DNA from 3 places in the Streptomyces camelliae genome. Region 2 is predicted to be linked to each of the others. Evidence: riboswitches for the same ligand, from Rfam matches in the RefSeq annotation. Region 2 holds a riboswitch; each other region holds the start of a gene.
What was found. Region 2 has a riboswitch for cobalamin ahead of O1G22_RS14475 (ribonucleoside-diphosphate reductase subunit alpha). Riboswitches for the same ligand answer to the same signal wherever they lie in the genome.
Positions count from the first base shown of each region.

Region 1: another riboswitch for cobalamin. It lies ahead of O1G22_RS32320 (cobalamin biosynthesis protein); the one in region 2 lies ahead of O1G22_RS14475 (ribonucleoside-diphosphate reductase subunit alpha).
Region 3: another riboswitch for cobalamin. It lies ahead of nicT (Nickel transporter NicT); the one in region 2 lies ahead of O1G22_RS14475 (ribonucleoside-diphosphate reductase subunit alpha).

Region 1 covers NZ_CP115300.1:7,059,676-7,066,921, forward strand. The annotation lists gene cobN (cobaltochelatase subunit CobN) at 1-415, opposite strand, end outside; gene O1G22_RS32315 (cobyric acid synthase) at 412-1,956, opposite strand; gene O1G22_RS32320 (cobalamin biosynthesis protein) at 1,953-2,906, opposite strand; cobalamin riboswitch at 3,006-3,147, opposite strand; gene O1G22_RS32325 (hypothetical protein) at 3,268-3,495, opposite strand; gene O1G22_RS32330 (inorganic phosphate transporter) at 3,527-4,801, opposite strand; gene O1G22_RS32335 (lysozyme) at 4,955-5,707, opposite strand; gene O1G22_RS32340 (class II aldolase/adducin family protein) at 5,949-6,650, shown strand; gene O1G22_RS32345 (alpha/beta hydrolase) at 7,092-7,246, shown strand, end outside.
Region 2 covers NZ_CP115300.1:3,215,370-3,222,615, forward strand. The annotation lists gene O1G22_RS14465 (DUF3311 domain-containing protein) at 29-292, shown strand; gene mctP (monocarboxylate uptake permease MctP) at 289-1,905, shown strand; cobalamin riboswitch at 2,057-2,181, shown strand; gene O1G22_RS14475 (ribonucleoside-diphosphate reductase subunit alpha) at 2,308-4,680, shown strand; gene O1G22_RS14480 (ribonucleotide-diphosphate reductase subunit beta) at 4,680-5,690, shown strand; gene O1G22_RS14485 (bifunctional albaflavenone monooxygenase/terpene synthase) at 5,776-7,185, opposite strand; gene cyc1 (epi-isozizaene synthase) at 7,182-7,246, opposite strand, start outside.
Region 3 covers NZ_CP115300.1:1,736,070-1,743,315, forward strand. The annotation lists gene O1G22_RS08075 (dipeptidyl-peptidase 5) at 1-1,352, opposite strand, end outside; gene O1G22_RS08080 (M20/M25/M40 family metallo-hydrolase) at 1,401-2,729, opposite strand; gene O1G22_RS08085 (M55 family metallopeptidase) at 2,722-3,555, opposite strand; partial or broken gene O1G22_RS08090 (heavy metal translocating P-type ATPase) at 3,617-3,977, opposite strand; gene O1G22_RS08095 (ArsR/SmtB family transcription factor) at 4,048-4,434, opposite strand; cobalamin riboswitch at 4,515-4,705, shown strand; gene nicT (Nickel transporter NicT) at 4,733-5,842, shown strand; gene O1G22_RS08105 (hypothetical protein) at 6,090-6,263, opposite strand; gene O1G22_RS08110 (class I SAM-dependent methyltransferase) at 6,408-7,127, opposite strand.

The sequences.
Region 1 (7,246 bases), 3.8 Mb from region 2:
ACGCCGGCATCGTGCGCGGCTCCTCGAAGCCCTCGCCGGTCAGCAGCACGGTGTCGGACAGGAACCGGGACAGCTCCAGCAGGTTCGCCGGGCCGCCCTCGACCAGGTACCGCAGCGCCTCCGCGACGACCCCGGCCGGCACCGACGACTCGGCCATCAGCTCCGCGTCCGGCACGGCCTCGCCGCCCAGCAGCACGGTCGGGATCCCGGCCGCCTTCAGCGCGGCGAGCCCCTCCTCCCAGGCCCGCTTGCCGCCCAGCAGCCGTACGACGGCGAGGCCCGCGCCCGCCAGCAGCTCCGGCAGCTCCTGCCCGACGTCCACCCGGGTCGGGTTGCCGATGCGGTAGTCCGCACCGGAGGCCCGAGCCGCCAGCAGATCCGTGTCGGCGGTGGACAACAACAACACTGTGCTCATGCGGGCGCTCCCGGTGGAATGAAAGGCAGTCCTTGCGGCGCGCCCGACTCGATGAGCCGCCACAGCGCGTCCGTGTCCGCGTGCTGTTCGATCAGATCGCCGAGCCGGTCGAGCTGCTCCTCGCGCAGCGCGGCGAAGGAGGTGTCCGGCGCGGGCACGAAGCGGCGGCCCGCGGCGGCGGCCACCTCGCGCAGGAAGGCCCGCCGGAAGCAGTCCGACTCCAGCGAGCCGTGCCAGTGGGTGCCCCAGGTCCGGCCGACCCGGCAGCCGTCGAGGAAGGCTTCTCCGCCCGTGATTTCGGCGACGCCGTGGTGGATCTCGTACCCTTCGACCCGCTCGCCGAGGGCCTCGCCGACCGGCCGGGTGAGCGTCTTCTCGCGGGCGAACCGCACCCGCACCGGCAGCACCCCGAGCCCGGGGACCGCGCCGGCGCGCGACTCGACCTCGTCCTCGATGTGCTCGCCGAGGATCTGGAAGCCGCCGCAGATGCCGAGGATCGGCCTCTGATCAGCGGCCCTGCGGACAAGGGCGTCGGCGAGGCCCCGCTCCCGCAGCCACTCCAGCGCCCGTACGGTCCCGCGCGTGCCCGGGATCACCACGAGGTCCGCGTCGGCCAGCTCCTCCGGGCGGTCCACGAACCGCACCACGACGCCCGGTTCGGCGGCCAGCGCGTCCACGTCCGTGAAGTTGGACATCAGCGGGATCGCGCACACGGCGACCCGCAGCACGTCCTCGCCGACCGGGGGAGTGACGGCCGACTCCCGGACGGTCCCGCGCAGCGAGACACTCCCCCACGCTCGGCTTCGCTCGCGCGGGGGGACCCCCATCCCGTCCTCCTCGTCGATGCCGAGCCCGTGCCGGAACGGCAGCACACCGTACGTCCCGCGCCCGGTCAGGCCCTGGAGCATCTCCAACCCCGGCTCCAGCAGCGAGACATCGCCCCTGAACTTGTTCACCAGGAACCCCGCGATCAGCTCCTGGTCCTCGGGCGAGAGCAGGGCGACGGTGCCGAAGAAGGAGGCGAAGACGCCCCCGCGGTCGATGTCCCCCACCACCAGCACGGGCAGCCGCGCGTTCCGCGCGATCCCCATGTTCACGATGTCGGTCCGGCGCAGATTGATCTCGGCCGGGCTGCCCGCCCCCTCACAGATCACCGCGTCATACGTGCCCCGCAACTCGGCCAGACAGTCCAGCACCGTGCCGAGGAGCTTCTGCTGCCGCCCGCCGTGGTAGCCGCGTGCGCTCAGCTCGCCGACCGGCTTGCCCAGCAGCACCACCTGGCTGCTCTGCTCGCCGCCCGGCTTGAGCAGCACGGGGTTCATCAGCGCGGTCGGCTCGATCCGGCACGCCTGGGCCTGCATGGCCTGCGCCCGGCCGATCTCCGCGCCCTGACGGGTCACGAAGGAGTTGAGCGACATGTTCTGCGCCTTGAACGGCGCGACCTTCACCCCCTGACGCACCAGCCACCGGCAGATCCCGGCCGTCACGACGCTCTTGCCGGCGTCGGAGGTGGTGCCGGCGACGAGGAGTCCCCCGTTCACTTCCCACGTCCCTTCAGGCTTTTGACGAGGAGGCGCGCGGCGACCGTGGTGCCGAGCGCGAGGAGGCCGACGCGGCGGGAGAGCCGTACGGCCCGGTCGATGTCGGTGACCCGGACGGCCCGGCCCATGTCCCCGTTGAGGACGGGCCGGTGCTCGACGCGGCCGCCGTAGGAGAGGGTGCCGCCGAGGCGCACGCCGAGCGCGCCCGCGAAGGAGGCCTCCACGGGCCCGGCGTTGGGGCTCGGGTGCATGCCGGCGTCGGCCTTCCAGGCGCGCAGGGCACCCCGCGGGTCGGGACCGGCAGCGGCGGCGAGTACGGCGGTCAGCCGGGCCCCCGGCCAGCCGGCCACGTCGTCGAGGCGGGCGGAGGCCCAGCCGTAGCGGCGGTGGCGAGGGGACTTGTGACCCACCATCGCGTCCAGGGTGTTGACGGCCCGGAACCCGAGCAGCCCCGGCACCCCGGCCACCGCACCCCACACCAGCGCGCCCACGACGGCGTCGGAGGTGTTCTCGGCGACGGACTCGACCACGGCCCGCGCGATCCCGTCGGCGTCCAGCGCCTGCGGGTCCCGGCCGCACAGATGGGGCAGCCGGGCACGGGCCGCCTCGATGTCCCCGGCCTGCAGCGCCCGCCCGATCGTGCCGGCCTCGCGGGCCAGCGAGGTGCCGCCGACGACCGCCCAGACGGCGGCGGCGGTCAGCGCGGCGGAGGCGGCGGGGGAGGGGCGTACGGCGCGCGCGGCTACCGTGCCGAGGGCGACGGCGCCGCCCGCGCACACGACGGTGTGCAGCGCGCCCCAGCCGCGGTGGTCGCGCCACAACGCGCCTTCCACGGCCGTGGCCGCCCGCCCGAACACGGCGACCGGATGCCCGCGGCGCGGATCGCCGAGGAGCAGGTCCCCGAGAAGGCCGGCGGCGGCGCCGTACGCGTAGGAGCGATCGGCACCCATGGGCTCAGCCGGCCGTGGGTACAGGAGCGGGCCTGACAGGGGTCCTTCGGCAGCCGGGCATGGCGATCGTTGTCCTCACTCAGGGTGTCCGCGCCCTGGTTCGACGGAGATTCGGCGGTGAGAGTTCCTGGCTCCCGGGGGTTCTTCCCCGGTGACAGTGGCGGGACCGCGCCGGATTCGCACCGGCTTCCTCTCCTGCCGCCGTACATGGCCTGGGCAGTCCACCACGTGTCCGGAACGGCCGTCAACTTGCCGTTGACCTGCAGGGGGAGAGTGTGCCGATCCCCACATCGCCCGGGTCCGGACATGCGGCAGGGCTCCTCTCCGGAACGAGCCGGAGAGGAGCCCTGCCGAGGTGTGGTCAGACCTTCGCCACGATCAGATACATGCCGTACGCCACCGCCGCCGCGCAGGCCGCGAAGCAGACGTAGGCGCCGGTGACGGCGAGGGCCGCGGAGTTGCCCTGGGCCGCCGCCTTCTCACGCCGCGCCAGAGCGCTCACCCCGAGGGTGAACACGGCCACCAGGCCCACCGTGACCGCGAGGCTGACGCCGAAGACGGAGCCGATGGCCGACCAGTCGATCTTCATGATGCTTCCTTCGGTAACCGGGTGGCCGGGGTCAGACGGTGGCGGCCGGCGGAGTGGCCGAGGTGGCTGCGGCCGGGGTGGCCGGGGCGACCGGTGCGGCGGCGGCCGGGGAGGCGATCGTGGCCGTCAGGTCCTCGCCGATCGTGCCCGCCGGGGGCGGGGTGACGGCGGCGATGGCGGTGGTCACCACGCCGGCCGGCTCCTCGGTCTCCTCGACGACGTTGGTGTGGTCCACGACCTCGCGGCGGGAGATCTTCCAGATCGCGGCGCTCGCGGCGACCAGGAAGACGGCGACCGCGGCGGTGCCCCAGTCACCGAGGTCCGTGACGGACTCGGCGCCCGCGCCGACCAGCGCGGCGGCCGGAAGGGTGAGGACCCAGGCGATGGCCATGCGGGTCGCGGTGGACCAGCGGACCACACCGCCCTTGCGGCCGAGGCCCGTGCCCATCACCGCGCCGGAGACGACATGCGTGGTGGAGAGGGAGAAGCCCAGGTGGGAGGAGGCCAGGATGGCGGTCGCGGCGCTGGTCTGGGCGGCGAAGCCCTGGCGCGGCTCCAGGTCCGTCAGGCCCGTGCCCATGGTGCGGATGATGCGCCAGCCGCCGATGTAGGTGCCGAGCGCGATGGCCAGGCCCGCGGAGAGGATCACCCAGGTGGGAGGGTTCGAGCCCGGGGCGAGGGAGCCGCCCGCGATCAGCGCGAGGGTGATGATGCCCATCGTCTTCTGGGCGTCGTTGGTGCCGTGGGCGAGGGAGACCAGGCCGGCGGAGGCGATCTGGCCGACGCGGTAGCCCTTGCGGGTGGCCTCGCCCTCGGCCGTGCCGCCGATGCCGTAGGACAGGCGGGTGGACAGCAGGGCCGCGACGCCGGCGACGAGCGGTGCGGCGACCGCCGGGAGGAGCACCTTGGTCACCAGCACGTCGCCGTGCACGGCGCCGAAGCCGGCGGAGGCGACCGTGGCGCCGATCAGGCCGCCCATCAGGGCGTGCGAGGAACTGGACGGCAGGCCCACCAGCCAGGTCAGCAGGTTCCAGAGGATCGCGCCGACCAGGGCGGCGAAGATGACCTCGGGACGGATCCCCTTCTCGTCGACGAGACCCTTGGAGATCGTCTTCGCGACCTCCACGGAGAGGAAGGCGCCCACCAGATTCAGGGCGGCCGACATGGCAACTGCGATCTTGGGCTTCAGGGCGCCTGTCGAGATGGTGGTGGCCATCGCGTTGGCGGTGTCGTGGAAACCGTTCGTGAAATCAAACGCGAGTGCGGTTACCACCACAATCGCGAGGATCAGCGAGAAGCTTTCCATTTACCCAGGCAATCGTTCGAGGTCATTGGCTGGACGACCGTAGGCAACCTGGGTGAACGGAAGGTGAACTGGGGCAGGCGTGGCGATGTCCGGAGAGGGCGGGTGGGATTCCGCTTGCCGTCTTGTGTCGCTCGGGACCCAGGCGCCCCTTGGCTACTGGCCGCGCGCGAAGGTCCGCAGCCGGTCGGCCGGCCCGTTGAAGAGATTCTGGTCACCCGGAAAGGTGCCCTCGGTGCCGTACTGCCAGAACGTCCAGTACCGCCAGCCGCCCGGCAGCGTCCCTGGTCCGGCGGTGCCGTGCCGGGCGATCCACAGCGCGTGACTGGAGGAGAACGCACGGCTGTTGCCGGTGCAGAGCTTCCACCACTGGGTGGTCGTGTAGATCACCGGACGGCGCCCGGTCTCCTCCTTCACCTCGTCGCTGAAGGCCCGGATCCAGCGGACCATCTTCGCCTTGCTCAGCCCGTAGCACTTGAGCTTCGCGCTGTACGGGTTGTATTCGATGTCCAGCGCGGGCGGCAGCGTCCAGCCGTCCGCCTGCCAGTCGCCGCCGTTGCGCACGAAGAACGCGGCCTGCGCCGCGCCGGAGGACTTGTCCGGCAGCGCGAAGTGGTACGCGCCCCGGAGCAGGCCCGCGTCGCGTGCGCCGTCGTACTGCTCGTCGAAGTAGGGGTTGTGGTAGTCCGTGGACTCGGTCGCCTTGACGTAGACGAACCGTGCGCCCTTCGTCCGGGTGGACGGCCAGTCGACGTGCTCCTGGTGCGAGGAGATGTCGTGCCCCTGGGGCAGGGCCGAGACCAGCGCCGGGGGCCCGGCTGCGGCCGCGGGCACCGCGAGGGCGAGCGCCGCCGTGGCCGCCGTGACGACACCGGCGCGGCGGCGGAAGGGGGTGCGTTCACTGGCCATGCGTCTCCCCGGGTCGGCGGACGAGCGGTCGTCCACGGGCAAGAGGGATCATTCAAGGCCCGGCGCCCACCGAAGCAGCGCCTTTTTCCGGCGTTTCGTGGCGACTTCCGCCCGTTCGGAGGCACCCGTTTCCGGGTCGCCTTCCGCCGCACACCGCCTCCGGCGGACCACGGCTGGCAGGATCGCGGAATGGCTGAGCGGTGACGGCTGAGCGGTGACGGCGGATCCGGGAAGGACTTCGGTGGACGAGGAACACGGACAGGGACACGGACAGGGACGGGAACAGGAACGGGAACGGGAACAGGAACAGGAACGGGCGTGGTCGGACCTGGTCGCGGCGGCGCGGCGGACCGTCGCCGACGGGCTGGTCGTCGGCACCTCCGGCAACGTCTCGGTGCGCGTAGGGGACATCGTGCTGGTCACCCCGTCGGGCGTCCCCTACGACCGGCTCACCCCGGACGACCTCACCGGCGTGGACCTCACCGGCCGCCAGGTGCTCGGCACCCTGGTGCCGACCAGCGAGCTCCCCATGCACCTCGCCCTCTACCGCACGACCGACGCCCGCGCGATCGTCCACACCCACGCCGTGCACGCCACGGCGGTCTCCACGCTCGTGTCCGAGCTGCCGCCGGTCCACTACATGGCCGCGGCCCTCGGCGGCCCCGTCCGGGTCGCCCCCTATGCCGCCTACGGCACCGACGAACTGGCCGAGAACATGCTCCGCGCCCTGGCGGGCCGCTCCGGCTGCCTGCTGCAGAACCACGGCACGATCACCTACGGCACCACCCTCGACCAGGCCTACGACCGCACCGCCCAGCTGGAGTGGATGTGCCGCCTGTGGCTGACGGCGTCCTCGGTACCAGGCCTGACCCCGACCCTGCTGACCGAGGCCCAACTGGCGGAGGCGGGGGAGCGGCTGCGGGGGTACGGGCAGCGAAAGTGAGCCCGCGCCGCACAGCCCGCGATTCCCCGGCCATGCGGCGCGCCCTGCCCTATCGCCGCCGGCTCCGCCCACTGCGATCCGCCGCCGCTTCTTCCGCTCACGCGGACCCGCCGCTCCCTTCTGGCTCCGACCACTGCGATCCGCCGCCGCTTCTTCCGCTCACGCGGACCCGCCGCTCCCTTCTGGCTCCGCTCACCGAGAGCCGCCGCCGCTTCCTTCGCCCACCCGGACCCGCTGCTCCCTTCCGGCTCCGCCCACCGACAGCCGCCGCGACGGCGCGCGGCCAGGCCGCGCATGTCCGGCGGTGCCGAAGTCTCCCGCGACGGCGCTCGGCCACGCCGCGCATGCCCGGCCGTGCCGAACCCTCCCGCGCCCCCACCGCCTCACCCCGCCCCGCTCTCTCCACTGGCCGGTGTCCGCAACCCCCACGACACTGGACTGGTGCGCCCAGTCAGAGCGACCGCCACCGCGGTCACCGCGGTCATCGCCGCCGGTGCGGCGTCCGTCGCCGTCGGGCGGCTGGCCAGTGATGCCGCGCTGAAGGCGCCGGCGGGCCGCCCGCTGCCCACCGAACCCAGGCTCACCGTGCACGCCAC
Region 2 (7,246 bases):
GATCAGCGAGGGGACGGAGAGCCGTGACATGTCCGAAGCACCTGAAGTGAGACCACCGGTCGTGACACCGGTCCGCGTGATCATCGGGCTGTGCCTCGTCGCGCCCTTCGTGGCGATGCTGTGGGTCGGCTCGTACGCCAAGGCCGACCCCACGTTCATCGGCATCCCGTTCTTCTACTGGTACCAGATGCTCTGGGTGCTGATCTCCACCGCGCTCACCATGACGGCGTACCAGCTGTGGCAGCGGGACCAGCGTGCCCGCGCCGCGCAGAAGGGTGGTGGGGCGAAGTGAAGAACGGGGTCAACGGCGTCGCGCTCGGCGTCTTCATCTTCTTCTTCCTGGCCGTCACGGTCATGGGCTTCCTCGCCGCACGCTGGCGCAGGGCTGAGAACGAGCACTCCCTGGACGAATGGGGCCTGGGCGGACGGTCGTTCGGCACCTGGGTCACCTGGTTCCTGCTCGGCGGCGACCTGTACACGGCGTACACCTTCGTCGCCGTACCGGCGGCGATCTACGCGGCGGGCGCGTCCGGCTTCTTCGCGGTGCCGTACACGATCCTCGTCTATCCGCTGATCTTCACCTTCCTGCCCCGCCTGTGGTCGGTGTCCCACAAGCACGGCTATGTGACGACCTCGGACTTCGTGCGCGGCCGCTTCGGCTCCAAGGGCCTGTCCCTGGCCGTGGCACTGACCGGCATCCTGGCGACGATGCCGTACATCGCGCTCCAGCTCGTCGGCATCCAGGCGGTGCTGGACGTGATGGGCGTCGGCGGGGACAGCAGCAGCAACTGGTTCGTCCGGGACCTGCCGCTGCTCATCGCCTTCGGCGTCCTGGCGGCCTACACCTACTCGTCCGGTCTGCGCGCGCCCGCCCTGATCGCGTTCGTCAAGGACGCCCTGATCTACATCGTCATCGCGGTGGCGATCATCTACATCCCGATCAAGCTGGGCGGCTTCGACGACATCTTCGCCAAGGCCGCGCACGCGTTCAGCCAGGTCAACCCGGCGACGGGCAAGCCGCGCGGCGCGCTCGCGCCCCCGGAGGCGGGCCAGTGGACGTACGCCACGCTGGCACTGGGCTCCGCCCTCGCGCTGTTCATGTACCCACACTCGATCACCGCGACCCTGTCGTCCAAGAGCCGTGACGTGATCCGCCGCAACACCACGATCCTGCCGCTGTACTCCCTCATGCTCGGCCTGCTGGCCCTGCTGGGCTTCATGGCGATCGCGGCCGGAGTGAAGGTCAAGAACGGGCAGCTGGCGATCCCTCAGCTGTTCGAGGACATGTTCCCGTCCTGGTTCGCGGGCGTGGCCTTCGCGGCCATCGGCATCGGCGCGCTGGTCCCGGCGGCCATCATGTCGATCGCGGCGGCGAACCTCTTCACCCGCAACATCTACCGGGACTTCATCAATCCGGACGCCACGCCGAAGCAGGAGGCCCAGGTCTCCAAGTTCGTGTCGCTCCTGGTGAAGGTCGGCGCCCTGGTCTTCGTCCTCACCATGGACAAGACGGTCGCCATCAACTTCCAGCTCCTGGGCGGCATCTGGATCCTGCAGACCTTCCCGGCCCTGGTCGGCGGCCTGTTCACCCGCTGGTTCCACCGCTGGGCCCTGCTCGCCGGCTGGGCGGTCGGCATGATCTACGGCACGTTCGCCGCGTACGGGGTCGCCTCCCCGGCCCAGAAGCACTTCGGCGGCTCGGCGAAGGAGATCCCGGGCATCGGTGAGATCGGCTACATCGGCTTCACCGCGTTCGTGCTCAACGTGGCGGTCACGGTGGTCCTCACCCTCGTCCTGAGGGCCCTGAAGGCCCCCGAGGGCCTGGATGAGACCAGGCCGGAGGACTACACGGCGGACGCGGGCGACCCGGGCGTCCAGACCGAACTGGCCGGCGCCGCACACTGAAGCGCCACAGCCGATCCGCAGCGGGCCGCCGAGGGACGAACCCACGGCGGCCCGTTGACGTACGAACGGCGGCCCGTTGACATACCAACGCGCGGACTGTTGACGTGTGACACAACATCTGGGGGTGCCACGACAGCCCGGCACTAGATGTATGCTCATCCTCGCTGTCGCCGCAGGGGAATCCGGTGCGAATCCGGAACTGTCCCGCAACGGTGTACTTGTGCGCATCCGCACACAGGAGTCAGTCCGAGGACCTGCCGGCAGCACGCGCCCGGCCGTCCGGCCCGGGTGCCTTCCGACGTCCGGGCCTCGTGGAATGGGCCGGTGGACGCGACGCGTGCGCGCTCGTGGCTGCCCCCTGCCCTCCGCAAGGCCCCCGTGCCGAGCGAGGGAGAGCCCCACGTGACCATCGCGCCAGCAGATCCGGCTTCAGTCAGCGGCCTGCACACCGAGGACACCGACGGTCCCGGTACCGCGTTGCTGCGGACCCTGACCGAGCTGACCGCCGACCTCCCCGACGCCGACCCCGGCCGGGTCGCCGCCGCCGCGCTGCGCGGCCGGTCCGCCCGGGCCGACGAGGCGGAGTTGCGCGAACTGGCCACCGAGGCCGCCGCCGGGCTCATCTCCGAGGACCCCGCCTACTCGAAACTGGCCGCCCGGCTGCTGACCCTCTCCATCCGCGCCGAGGCCGCCTCGCAGGGCGTGACCTCCTTCACCGAGTCCGTCGCCGTCGGCCACCGCGAGGGCCTCATCGCCGACCGCACCGCCGAGTTCGCGCGGCTGCACGCGGCCCGCCTCGACGCGCTGGTCGACCCGAACGCCGACGACCGCTTCGGCTACTTCGGCCTGCGCACCCTGCACAGCCGTTACCTCCTTCGGCACCCGATCACCCGCAAGGTCATCGAGACGCCCCAGCACTTCATGCTCCGGGTCGCCGCCGGTCTCGCCGAGGACGACAGCGACCGCTCGGTCGACGAAGTCGCCGCGCTCTACGGGCTCATGAGCCGCCTCGACTACCTGCCCTCCTCCCCCACGCTCTTCAACTCCGGTACGCGGCACCCCCAGATGTCGTCCTGCTACCTCCTCGACTCCCCGCTCGACGAGCTGGACTCCATCTACGACCGCTACCACCAGGTGGCCCGGCTCTCGAAGCACGCCGGCGGTATCGGGCTGTCGTACTCCCGGATCCGCAGCCGGGGTTCGCTGATCCGCGGCACCAACGGGCACTCCAACGGCATCGTGCCGTTCCTGAAGACCCTGGACGCCTCGGTGGCCGCGGTGAACCAGGGCGGCCGGCGCAAGGGTGCCGCGGCCGTCTACCTGGAGACCTGGCACTCCGACATCGAGGAGTTCCTGGAGCTGCGGGACAACACCGGTGAGGACGCCCGCCGTACGCACAACCTGAACCTGGCGCACTGGATCCCGGACGAGTTCATGCGCCGGGTCAACGCCGACGAGCAGTGGTCCCTCTTCTCCCCCGCCGACGTGCCGGAGCTGGTGGACCTGTGGGGCGCGGAGTTCGACGCCGCCTACCGCAAGGCCGAGCAGGCGGGCCTCGCGAAGAAGACCATCCCGGCCCGTGAGCTGTACGGCCGCATGATGCGCACGCTCGCGCAGACCGGCAACGGCTGGATGACCTTCAAGGACGCGGCCAACCGCACCGCCAACCAGACCGCCCTGCCCGGGCACGTGGTCCACTCCTCCAACCTCTGCACGGAGATCCTGGAGGTCACGGACGACGGCGAGACGGCGGTCTGCAACCTGGGGTCCGTGAACCTCGGCGCGTTCGTGAGCGACGGGGACCTCGACTGGCAGCGGCTGGACGAGACCGTCCGCACCGCCGTCACCTTCCTCGACCGGGTCGTGGACATCAACTTCTACCCGACCGAGCAGGCGGGACGGTCGAACGCCAAGTGGCGTCCCGTCGGCCTCGGTGCGATGGGGCTGCAGGACGTCTTCTTCAAGCTGCGCCTGCCCTTCGACTCCGCCGAGGCCAAGGCCCTGTCCACACGGATCGCCGAGCGGATCATGCTCGCCGCGTACGAGGCCTCCGCCGACCTCGCCGAGCGCAGCGGCCCGCTGCCGGCCTGGGAGAAGACCCGTACCGCCCAGGGTGTGCTGCACCCGGACCACTACGACGTCGAGCTGACCTGGCCGGAGCGCTGGGACGCGCTGCGGGGGCGGATCGCCGGCACCGGCCTGCGCAACTCGCTGCTCCTCGCGATCGCGCCGACGGCCACCATCGCCTCCATCGCCGGTGTGTACGAGTGCATCGAGCCGCAGGTGTCGAACCTGTTCAAGCGCGAGACGCTGTCCGGTGAGTTCCTCCAGGTCAACTCGTACCTGGTGCAGGACCTGAAGGACCTCGGCGTGTGGGACGCGCGCACCCGTGAGGCGCTGCGGGACAGCAACGGCTCGGTGCAGGGCTTCGCGTGGATCCCCGAGGAGGTGCGGGCGCTGTACCGCACGGCGTGGGAGATCCCGCAGCGCGGTCTGATCGACATGGCGGCGGCCCGCACCCCGTTCCTGGACCAGGCGCAGTCGCTCAACCTCTTCATGGAGACGCCGACCATCGGCAAGCTCTCCTCGATGTACGCGTACGCCTGGAAGTCGGGCCTGAAGACGACGTACTACCTGCGCTCGCGCCCGGCGACCCGCATCGCCCGTGCCGCCCAGGCGCAGACCAAGACCCCCATCCCCGTCCAGCAGGCCGCCGACCCCGACGCCGTCGCCTGCTCCCTTGAGAACCCCGAGTCCTGCGAGGCCTGCCAGTAATGTCCCGTAACGCCAACCTGCTCGACCCGGGCTTCGAGCTGACCCTGCGCCCCATGCGCTACCCGGACTTCTACGAGCGCTACCGGGACGCGATCAAGAACACCTGGACCGTGGAGGAGGTCGACCTCCACTCGGACGTCGCCGACCTCGCGAAGCTCACGCCGGAGGAGCAGCACCTCATCGGCCGGCTGGTCGCCTTCTTCGCGACGGGTGACTCGATCGTCGCGAACAACCTGGTGCTGACGCTGTACAAGCACATCAACTCCCCCGAGGCGCGGCTCTACCTGAGCCGTCAGCTCTTCGAGGAGGCCGTGCACGTCCAGTTCTATCTGACGCTGCTGGACACCTACCTCCCCGACCCGGAGGACCGGGCGGCGGCCTTCGCGGCCGTCGAGAACATCCCCTCCATCCGCGAGAAGGCCGAGTTCTGCTTCAAGTGGATCAACGAGGTCGAGAAGCTGGACCGGCTGGAGACGAAGGCGGACCGCCGTCGCTTCCTGCTGAACCTCATCTGCTTCGCCGCGTGCATCGAGGGCCTGTTCTTCTACGGCGCGTTCGCCTACGTCTACTGGTTCCGCAGCCGGGGTCTGCTGCACGGCCTCGCCACCGGCACCAACTGGGTGTTCCGGGACGAGACGATGCACATGTCCTTCGCCTTCGACGTGGTCGACACCGTCCGCAAGGAGGAGCCGGACCTCTTCGACGACGAGCTCCAGCAGCAGGTCACCGACATGCTGCGGGAGGCCGTCGAGGCCGAGCTGCAGTTCGCCCGCGACCTGTGCGGTGACGGGCTGCCGGGCATGAACACCGAGTCGATGCGCCAGTACCTGGAGTGCGTCGCCGACCAGCGGCTCACCCGCCTCGGCTTCGCCCCGGTGTACGGCTCGGAGAACCCGTTCTCCTTCATGGAGCTGCAGGGCGTGCAGGAGCTGACGAACTTCTTCGAGCGCCGGCCGTCGGCGTACCAGGTCGCGGTCGAGGGCACCGTCGACCTGGACGAGGACTTCTGAGTCTCCCGGCACCACCTGCCGGCGCGCGTTCGGTGGCCAGGCGGCCGCACGAGCGCGCGCCGGTATCCGGCGGATCCCTCCCGGACTACCAGGGCATCGGCCGCAGCAGCAGGTCGTGCGGGCGGAGCGTGATGCCCACGCGGGTGGTGTCGTTCGACCCCGTGGCCTGCTCGAAGCGGTACTTCGCCGAGATCGCCGCCGTGATCAGGGTCAGCTGGGTCATGGAGAAGTGGTCGCTGGGGCACTTGCGGTTGCCGTTGCTGAAGGGGCTCATGGCGTACTTCGGCACCTCCTTGGCCCGCTCCGGCAGCCACCGGTCCGGGTCGAAGTCGAGGTTGCGGTCGTAGGAGCGGGCGTCGCGCTGGATCGCGTACGGGCTGTAGACGATGTCCGCCCCGGCCGGAATGCGATAGCCGCCGAGTGATGTTTCGGTCACCGCGCGCCGCGTCAATATCCATACGGCGGGCCGCAAGCGCATGGCCTCCGTGACGACATTGTTGGTGTGCGTCAGTGAGCGAACGTGCTCGAATGCGACGGGTTGGCCGCCGGTCACGGATTCGACCTCGACCCGTACCCGCTCGGCGTGTTCCGGGTGTTCGGCGAGGACTTGGAGCAGCCACATGATCGTGGAGGCCACCGTTTCGCTGCCCGGGGTGAGTATCGCGACGACCTGGTCGTGGATCTCCTGTTCCCCGATGGGGTCGCCATTCTCGTCCTTCGCTTCCAGCAATGCCGTCAGCAAATCGTTCGGCTTTTGACCAGATGCCCTCCGCTCGGCGACGATCTCGTCGACGAGGAGGTGCAAATCGGCCAGGGCCCGGTTGAATTCGCGGTTGGCCGGAAACGGCAGCCGGTACAGCGGTCCGAGCGGGACGACCATCCTGCGGTACATCCCCCGGAAGACGGTGGCGAGGTCGACGCTGAGCCGCTCGGCGCGCTCGTCCATGTACTCGCCGCGCAGCAGGCAGCGGGCGGCGATGCGGACGGCGATGCGGAAGGACTCCGAGGTGCACTCGACGGTCTCGCCGGGTTTCCAGCGCTCGGTCAGCGCGTGCGCCTCCTCCTCCATGATCGGCCCGTAGTGGGGGATCGCGTCCATCCGGAACGCGGGCTGGATGGTGCGCCGCTGGCGGCGGTGCCGGGGGCCGTTGGCGGTGGCCACACCCTCCTTGCCGAGCAGCCCTTCGAGGGACTCCCACAGCGGCCCGTCGATCTTGAAGTCGGGGCTGAGCGCGAGGGCGCCAGTGAGCGCCGGCGTGGTGACGGCGTACACCGTCTTGGGGCCGAGCTTGAGGCGTACGACGTCGCCGTGGTCGCGCAGGCCCGCCATGAAGGTGAGCGGGTCGCGGACCAGTTTCAGGCCGTGCCCGAGACCCGGTACGGCGCCGCCCGCCAGGGGCGGTTCGCGCAGCTCGGTCGTCTCGGAGGCCATGGGCGGTGGGGGTGCCCCCTGTTCGAGCGGAGCCGAGAACTCGGGGGAAGACTCGACGGTCATTTCTCACCTGCCGTTTCGTTCGTGACGTACGGGGGCGTGGACCGGTCGTCCCAGCTGTCGA
Region 3 (7,246 bases), 1.5 Mb from region 2:
CCGTAGTTCACCTCGGCGATCCCGATGCCCCGCGAGGTGAAGTAGGCGATGGTCAGGTCGAGGACGAGCGGCACCCGGCTGGTGGGCCCGCCGTGCGCCCAGATGACGTACGGCGGCGCCTCGCCGTCGGGTGCGGTGCGGGCGGGGTGGTGCGGCGGGTGGACGTGGGCGTGCACCTCTCGGCCGCCGGGGCCGGTGAAGGTGCGGGTGCTGGGCTGCGGGTAGTAGGCGGGGTCGACGGCGTCCCGGTGCCGGGCGCCGACGGCGCGGGCCCGGCCGGTGCCGGTGTCCAGCTCGACCACCTCGTGGGCGGTGCGCGGGCCGGCGCCGACCGCGAAGACCCGGCTGCCGCGAGCGGCGAGCGTGCCGGCGAACTCGGTCCACGGTCCGGCGACGTCGACGATCTCACCGGATACGGGATCCAGTATCCCGAGTACGGTCGACCCCCTGCCGTGTACGACCGCGATCAGCCCGCTGTCCAGCGGTGCGAACCAGCGCAGTCCGGGCCGCCACAGCGGCCCGGCGAACTCCTCCTCGCGCGGGCAGAGCGGGGTGCCGTCGTCCCGGTAGAGGTTCCACCAGCCGCTGCGGTCGCTGGTGTACAGAAGACTGCCTTCTGCAGACCATTCGGTCTGCGCGATCGCCTCGTGCGGCCCGCCGGCGACCGTGTGGACGGTATGCAGTATGCCGTCGACACCGATCTCGCCGACGAGCAGTTCCGTCCCCTCCCACGGCATCCGCGGATGGTCCCAGGCGAGCCAGGCGGCCCGGCGGCCGTCGGGTGAGAGGCGGGGGCCGGTGACGAACCGGTGGCGGCCGTCGGTGAGTTCGCGCACCGCGGAGCGGTCTTCGGCGGCGGAGCCGTCCAGCGGTACGGCGGCCAGGACGCGCCGGACGTCGCCGGGGCCGTCCCCGGTGAACTCCTCCAGCACGCACCACACTTCACCGCGGGCGAGGTCCAGGTGCGGGTCGGCCCAACGCGGTCCCGCGCCGACCGCGGACAGCGGGGTCAGCGGGCGCGGCTCGCCGCCGGGTTCGTACCGGTACAGCCGCTGGTCGGCGAAGTGTGTGAAGACGATCAGCGGCCGGCCGTCCGGCACCGCCCCGGTCCAGGGGCGGCCGCCGTACTCGACGACCCGGTTGGCCACGTTCCACGGCGCGGACAGCACCGTCTCCTCCGTGCCCTCGGCCGTACGCCGCACCAGTGCCCGGCGGCCGCCCTCGGCGGGCCGGGGTTCGGTCCACCACACCTCGTCCCCGACGAAGCCCACCCAGTCCGGCTGTCCGTCGTGCGCGGCGGCCAGCGCCGCGTCGACGGGCGACGGCCACGTTCCGTACGGCGACGTCAGCACGCGTGTGTGCCCTCCTTCTCGGCTTCTTGAGCGGCTCGAAAGGCTCCCCTAGGCCGTGCGCAGGAAGCGGTCGAGGACGCGGACGCCGAAGTGCAGCGCCTCGACGGGCACCCGCTCGTCCACGCCGTGGAACAGCGCCTGGTAGTCGAGATCCTCGGGCAGCTTCAGCGGGGCGAAGCCGTAACCGGTGATGCCGAGCCGGGAGAACTGCTTGGCGTCCGTGCCGCCCGACATGCAGTACGGCACCACATGCCCGTCCGGTGCGAACTCCTCGACGGCGGCTCGCATCCGGGCGAAGGTGGGGGATTCCACCGGCGCCTGCAGGGCCACCTCGCGGTGCGCGAACTCCCAGCTCACGTCCGGGCCGGTGAGCTGATCGAGGGTGGTGGTGAACTCTTCCTCGCCGCCCGGCAGATAGCGCCCGTCGACGTAGGCGACCGCTTCGCCGGGGACGACGTTGATCTTGTAACCGGCTTCCAGCATGGTCGGGTTGGCGCTGTTGCGCAGGGTTGCCTCGACCAGCGCGGCCGCCGGGCCGAGCTTCTCCAGCAGCCGGTCCACGTCCCGGAAGTCGGGCTCGATGCCGTACAGGGTGGCGAGTTCGGTGAGTGCGGCCCGCACCGTCGGGGTGAGCCGGATCCGCCATTCGTGCTCGCCGATGCGCGCGACGGCGGCGGCGAGCCGGGTGACCGCGTTGTCCTTGTGCACCTTGGAGCCGTGCCCGGCCCGGCCGCGCGCGGTGAGTTTCACCCAGCCGGTGCCCCGCTCCCCGGCGCCGATCGGGTAGAGCTGCCGGCCGGCGCCGTCGTGGAAGGTGAAGGCGCCGGACTCGCTGATGCCCTCGGTGCAGCCCTCGAACAGCTCGGGGTGGTGGTCGGCGAGGAACCCGGAGCCGTCCTCGGCGCTGGCCTCCTCGTCGGCGGTGAAGGCGATGACGATGTCCCGGCGGGGCCGTACGCCCAGCCGGGCCCAGGCACGCACGACGGCGAGGATCATCGCGTCCATGTTCTTCATGTCGACGGCGCCGCGGCCCCACACCACCCCGTCGCGGATCTCCCCGGAGAACGGGTGCACGCTCCAGTCGGCGGCCTCGGCCGGCACCACGTCGAGATGGCCGTGGACCAGCAGCGCGTCGGCGGCGGGGTCGGTGCCCTCGATCCGGGCGACGACGTTGGTGCGGCCCGGTGTGCGCTCCAGCAGCAGCGGCTCCAGGCCCGCGCCGGCCAGCCGTTCGGCGGCGTACTCGGCGGCGGGCCGCTCCCGGCAGTCCCCGCCGCCCCGGTTGGTGGTGTCGATGCGGATCAGACCGGAGGTGAACTCCACGACCTCGTCCAGCGCCTGAAGGTCGGTCTGCCGGTCGGTGTGCTGGTCAGCCATACTGCTCCTCCACGGCGGCGGAGACGATCGTGGTGACCGCCTTGAACGTCCTGATCCCCTCGTACATGGTGGCGCTGGTGTACGCCACCTTCCGCTCCCCGATGCGGGCGACCCCGGGGACGACGGTGGCGGCCATCGCCAGATGCTCGGCGTCGAACTCGACGGCGACGGTGAACGGCCCGGCCTCGACGGGTGCGTGGCGCACCGCGAGCCGGGCGGCCTCCTTCGCGGCGGCGCGGATGTCGGCGGCGGTGCGGGCCGGGGTCCGGCACACCGCCGCGTACCGCGACACATGGTCCTTGACGGCGACCTTCAGTGCCTCGGGGGCGTACCCGAGCGCGTCCTCGCAGGCCACGTCGTCGCCGGTGACGAGGACGACGGGGACGCCGTACTCGGCGACGACGTGCGCGTTGAGCAGACCCTCGCTGGCGCGGGCGTCGTTCAGCCACACGCCGGTGATCTGGTTGGCGAGGTAGGTGTGGGCGAGGACGCCCTCCATGCCGGCGCCGGCGTGGTAGCCGACGAAGGCGATGCCGTCGACGTCCCCGTACTGCACGCCCTCCACCATGGACAGCGCCTTGTGCCGGCCGGTGAGCATCTCGACCCGCTCGTCGAGCCGCTCCAGCAGCAGATTCCGCATGCTCCAGTGGGCCTCGTTGACGAGCACCTGATCGGCGCCGCCGTCGAAGAAGCCCCCCGCGGCGGCGTTCACGTCCGAGGTGAACATCGCCCGGCACCGCTCCCACTGCGGCGTCCCCGGCAGCACATCGGCCGGCCACGTGACCCCGGTGGCACCCTCCATGTCGGCACTGATGAGGATCTTCATGTTGCGTCACGTTACGCGCCGACGGGGGAACTTCCTACGAGGCGTCGATCCCAACTCAGGAGACCGCACCGGCCGGCCGCAGCACCGTCTCCTCACCCGGCCCGCCCGGCGCGGCCGTGACCCGGGCGCCGGTCATGTCGCCGGAGGTGAGCGTGCCGGTCACGTCCAGTACCACCACGTCGATGTGCTGAAGCCGTTCCCACGCCTGCGGCCCGCTGACCAGCACGCCCAGTTGCGCGCCCCGTCCGGCCGCGGCCATCAACGCGGTCGGCGTCGCCAACCCCCAGCGCACAGGGGCACGCCACGACCGGCACGGCCACGCACGCGGTGACAGCGGCCTGCGGATCCGCCCCGGCACCGAGCCGCAAGCCGAGTGTCGTCACGGCCGGCGCCCGTACGACGGGTACGAAGACTCCGGCCGGCCGAGTTCCGGATCGGGAAGGCGGCGCACGCCACATGCGGCATCCGGGTCGAACCCGGACCCATGAGCGTCTAGTGGGGCGGCAAGCCCTCGGCGCCCGTGTCGTGGGAGGACGCGCAGTGTTCCAGCAGCGCGGAAACCGGGCCGTCGACGAGCCGGTAGCGCACGATCCTGCCCTCCTTGTCGCCCTCGACGACGCCCGCGGCGCGCAGGAGGCGGAGCGCCTGGGAGACGGCGGTGTCCCGCATTCCGGTGGCGACGGCGAGGTCCGAGACGGCGATGGGGCCGGCCTCGTGGAGGGCGAGCAGCAGGGAGAGGCGTCCGGGGTCGGAGAGCAGGGAGAAGCGATCGGCCCAGGCACGTACGCGCTCGGGCTCGCCGACGGCGGCGATCGCATCGCAGACCCGGTGGCCGTCGATGGTGCGCTGCCCGGCACGTTCCGCGGGGACGAGATGCATGGCCTCATCATCGCAGCCGCACCGTTCCGGTCATCACACCTGCATAGTTGTGCAGTCTTGCAGCCCTTGACCGCGGCACTCTAGGGTGGGTGGGCCGTGGTGTTCGGGAAGACCGGTGACGGCCCCTCAGGGGGCTCAGTCCGGAGCGGCCCTCGCCACTGTGATCGGGAAGTTTCCGCCCCACGCATTGCCACTGGCCTCGCGGCCGGGAAGGCAGGGGCGGGCGCGTCGACCCGTCAGCCAGGAGACCGGCCACGGCATCACGAAGCTGATCCACGAGGTGCTGGAGCGTGACCGAATGACCGTGTCCTCAGGCGTGCCCGAAACCGCCGCCACCACGTCCTTCCGCTGGCGGCGCGAGGACACCGTCCGAACCGCGGGCCTGCTGGCCGTGATCGTCGCCCTGCATGTGGTGGCCTTCGGGATCCTCTTCGTTCTGGTGATCCCGCATCACTATGAGGTCGGCACCAAGGCGTTCGGGGTCGGCCTCGGCATCACCGCCTACACCCTCGGCATGCGGCACGCCTTCGACGCCGACCACATCGCCGCGATCGACAACACCACCCGCAAGCTGATGGCCGACGGCAAACGGCCGGTGTCGGTGGGCTTCTGGTTCGCGCTCGGGCACTCCAGCGTGGTGGTCGTCATGGCCGCGCTGGTCGCGGGAGGCGCGAAGCTCGCCGGCGCCCTGATGAACGACGGTTCCCGGACCCACCAGGTCCTCGGCACCGTCGGCACCACGGTCTCCGGCGGTTTCCTCTACCTCATCGCCGCCCTCAACCTCGTGGCGCTGTTCGGCATCGCCCGCGTCTTCAAGGCCATGCGCGCCGGGCAGTACGACGAGGCCGAGCTGGAGGCGCACCTGGACTCGCGCGGCTTCATGAACCGCATCCTGGGCCGGCTCACCAAGTCCGTCCGCCGCCCCGGCCAGATGTTCCCGCTCGGCTTCCTCTTCGGGATCGGCTTCGACACCTCGACCGAGGTGCTGCTTCTCGCCCTGGCCGGCAACGGCGCGGCCGCCGGTCTGCCCTGGTACGCGGTCCTGTGCCTGCCCCTGCTCTTCGCCGCCGGCATGAGCCTGTTCGACACCCTCGACGGCACCTTCATGAACTTCGCCTACCAGTGGGCCTTCTCGAACCCGGTCCGCAAGGTGTTCTACAACCTCACCATCACCGGTCTGTCCATCGCCGTCGCCTTCTTCGTCGGGACGATCGAGCTGGTCGGCGTCCTGCATGACAAGCTCGGCCTGAGCGATGGCGTCACCGGCTGGATCGCGGGCCTGAACCTGGACAACGTCGGCTACGTCATCGTCGGCCTGTTCGTCGTCGTCTGGGTCATGGCCATCGCCTACTGGCGCCTGGCCAAGGTCGAGGAGCGCTGGAACGCCCACACCACAGAGACCGGCTGACTCCTACGAGGCGGTGCCACCGGGCGGGCCGGCTCGGGCGGCCTGCAGCTCCAGCAGCGAGGCCGTCGCCGTCCAGCCGGTCGGCGATCTCGGGCCGGGGTGTGGCCGGGCAGGGTGAAGGCCGGTACGCCGGTCCGCTCGGCCGCCGGGCCCAGCCGCCGGCGACCCGGGACCTGGGCCAGGGCCTCCCGCGCGTAGGCCGTCAGCCGCGTCTCGTGGTCCGCCACCGCCGTGCGGTCGATGGCCGTCAGCCCGGGAGGTCCCAGCACATCGCGGTCCTGCTTCCGGCCGAGCCGCTGCCGGCGAGGTTCCGGCGGCCGTGCAGCAGCGCCGGCCTCTGCTCGGCCACCTGCTGCAGGTGCCGCTCCGCCAGGTCGAGGCTCGGACGGCGGTCGGTGACGATCTCGTCCCCGTTCTCCATGGACCGAGAACCTTGGGACCGCCCGGCTCACGTGGGCGGAGGCACGACCGCGAGCCGGGCGCACGGCCGGGAGGCTCGGGCCCCCTCCGCACCCTCGGCTGAGACGGTGCGGGGCCCGCGCGCGTGCCGGGTCTTTCCGTCCGGCTACTTCCCGGCGAGGACGAACCAGCGGGCCGGCAGGTCGATGCGGGTGCCGTCCGCGAGGTGTTCGGTCTGCGGCAGGGTCGTCTCGCCCTCGGCGAGGACCCTCAGGCCGGCCGCGGCGAGCAGCTTCGGGATCTCCTCGTCGTCGGCGTCGGCGGGCTTGAGCCCGTGCTGGAAGACGCGCTGGAGCTTGGGCCCCGGCCCGCCCGGCTGGGACGCGGCACGCCTCAGCACGTCCCGGGAGCCGGAGGTGAGTTCGACGACGAACGCGCGTCCCGCGCCGCCGATGATCTCGGCGACGGCGGCGGCGACCGCGGGCCGCGCCTCCGGTTCACTCTGATGGATGACGGCCCGCATATAGACGTGGGCGTCGCCGAGCTGCTCGTGCAGGGCACGGACGGCGCCCGTGTCGGTGAGGTCGAGCTGCTGGAACTCCGCGGTGTCGTCGGGCGTGGCGCGGCGCGCGTGCTCGACGGCGGCGTGCGAGAGGTCGACGCCGACGGCGCGGGCGAACCGGGTGGCGAGATAGCGGGTCGTGGTGCCGTTGCCGCAGCCGAGGTCGACGATGGTGCGCTCCGCATCGGCGTGAGGCAGCAGCAGGGCGCTGTGCGGCTCGGCGGAGAGGGCGGGATCGCAGTCCCAGATCGCTTCGCCCGCCTCGTCCGAGGTCTCGCTCCAGTAACGTTCCCAGGCGTTGCGGTAGTTGTCCGAGACGTTCATGCGCTCTCCCCACGGTTCGGTTCCGTGATCGGGATATCGCGGAGGCCCAGGCCAGGGCAAGATGCGGACGCCCACCTTCACGAGATGTACGGGCGCTGGAGAGGCCGGGGGGCGTGCGC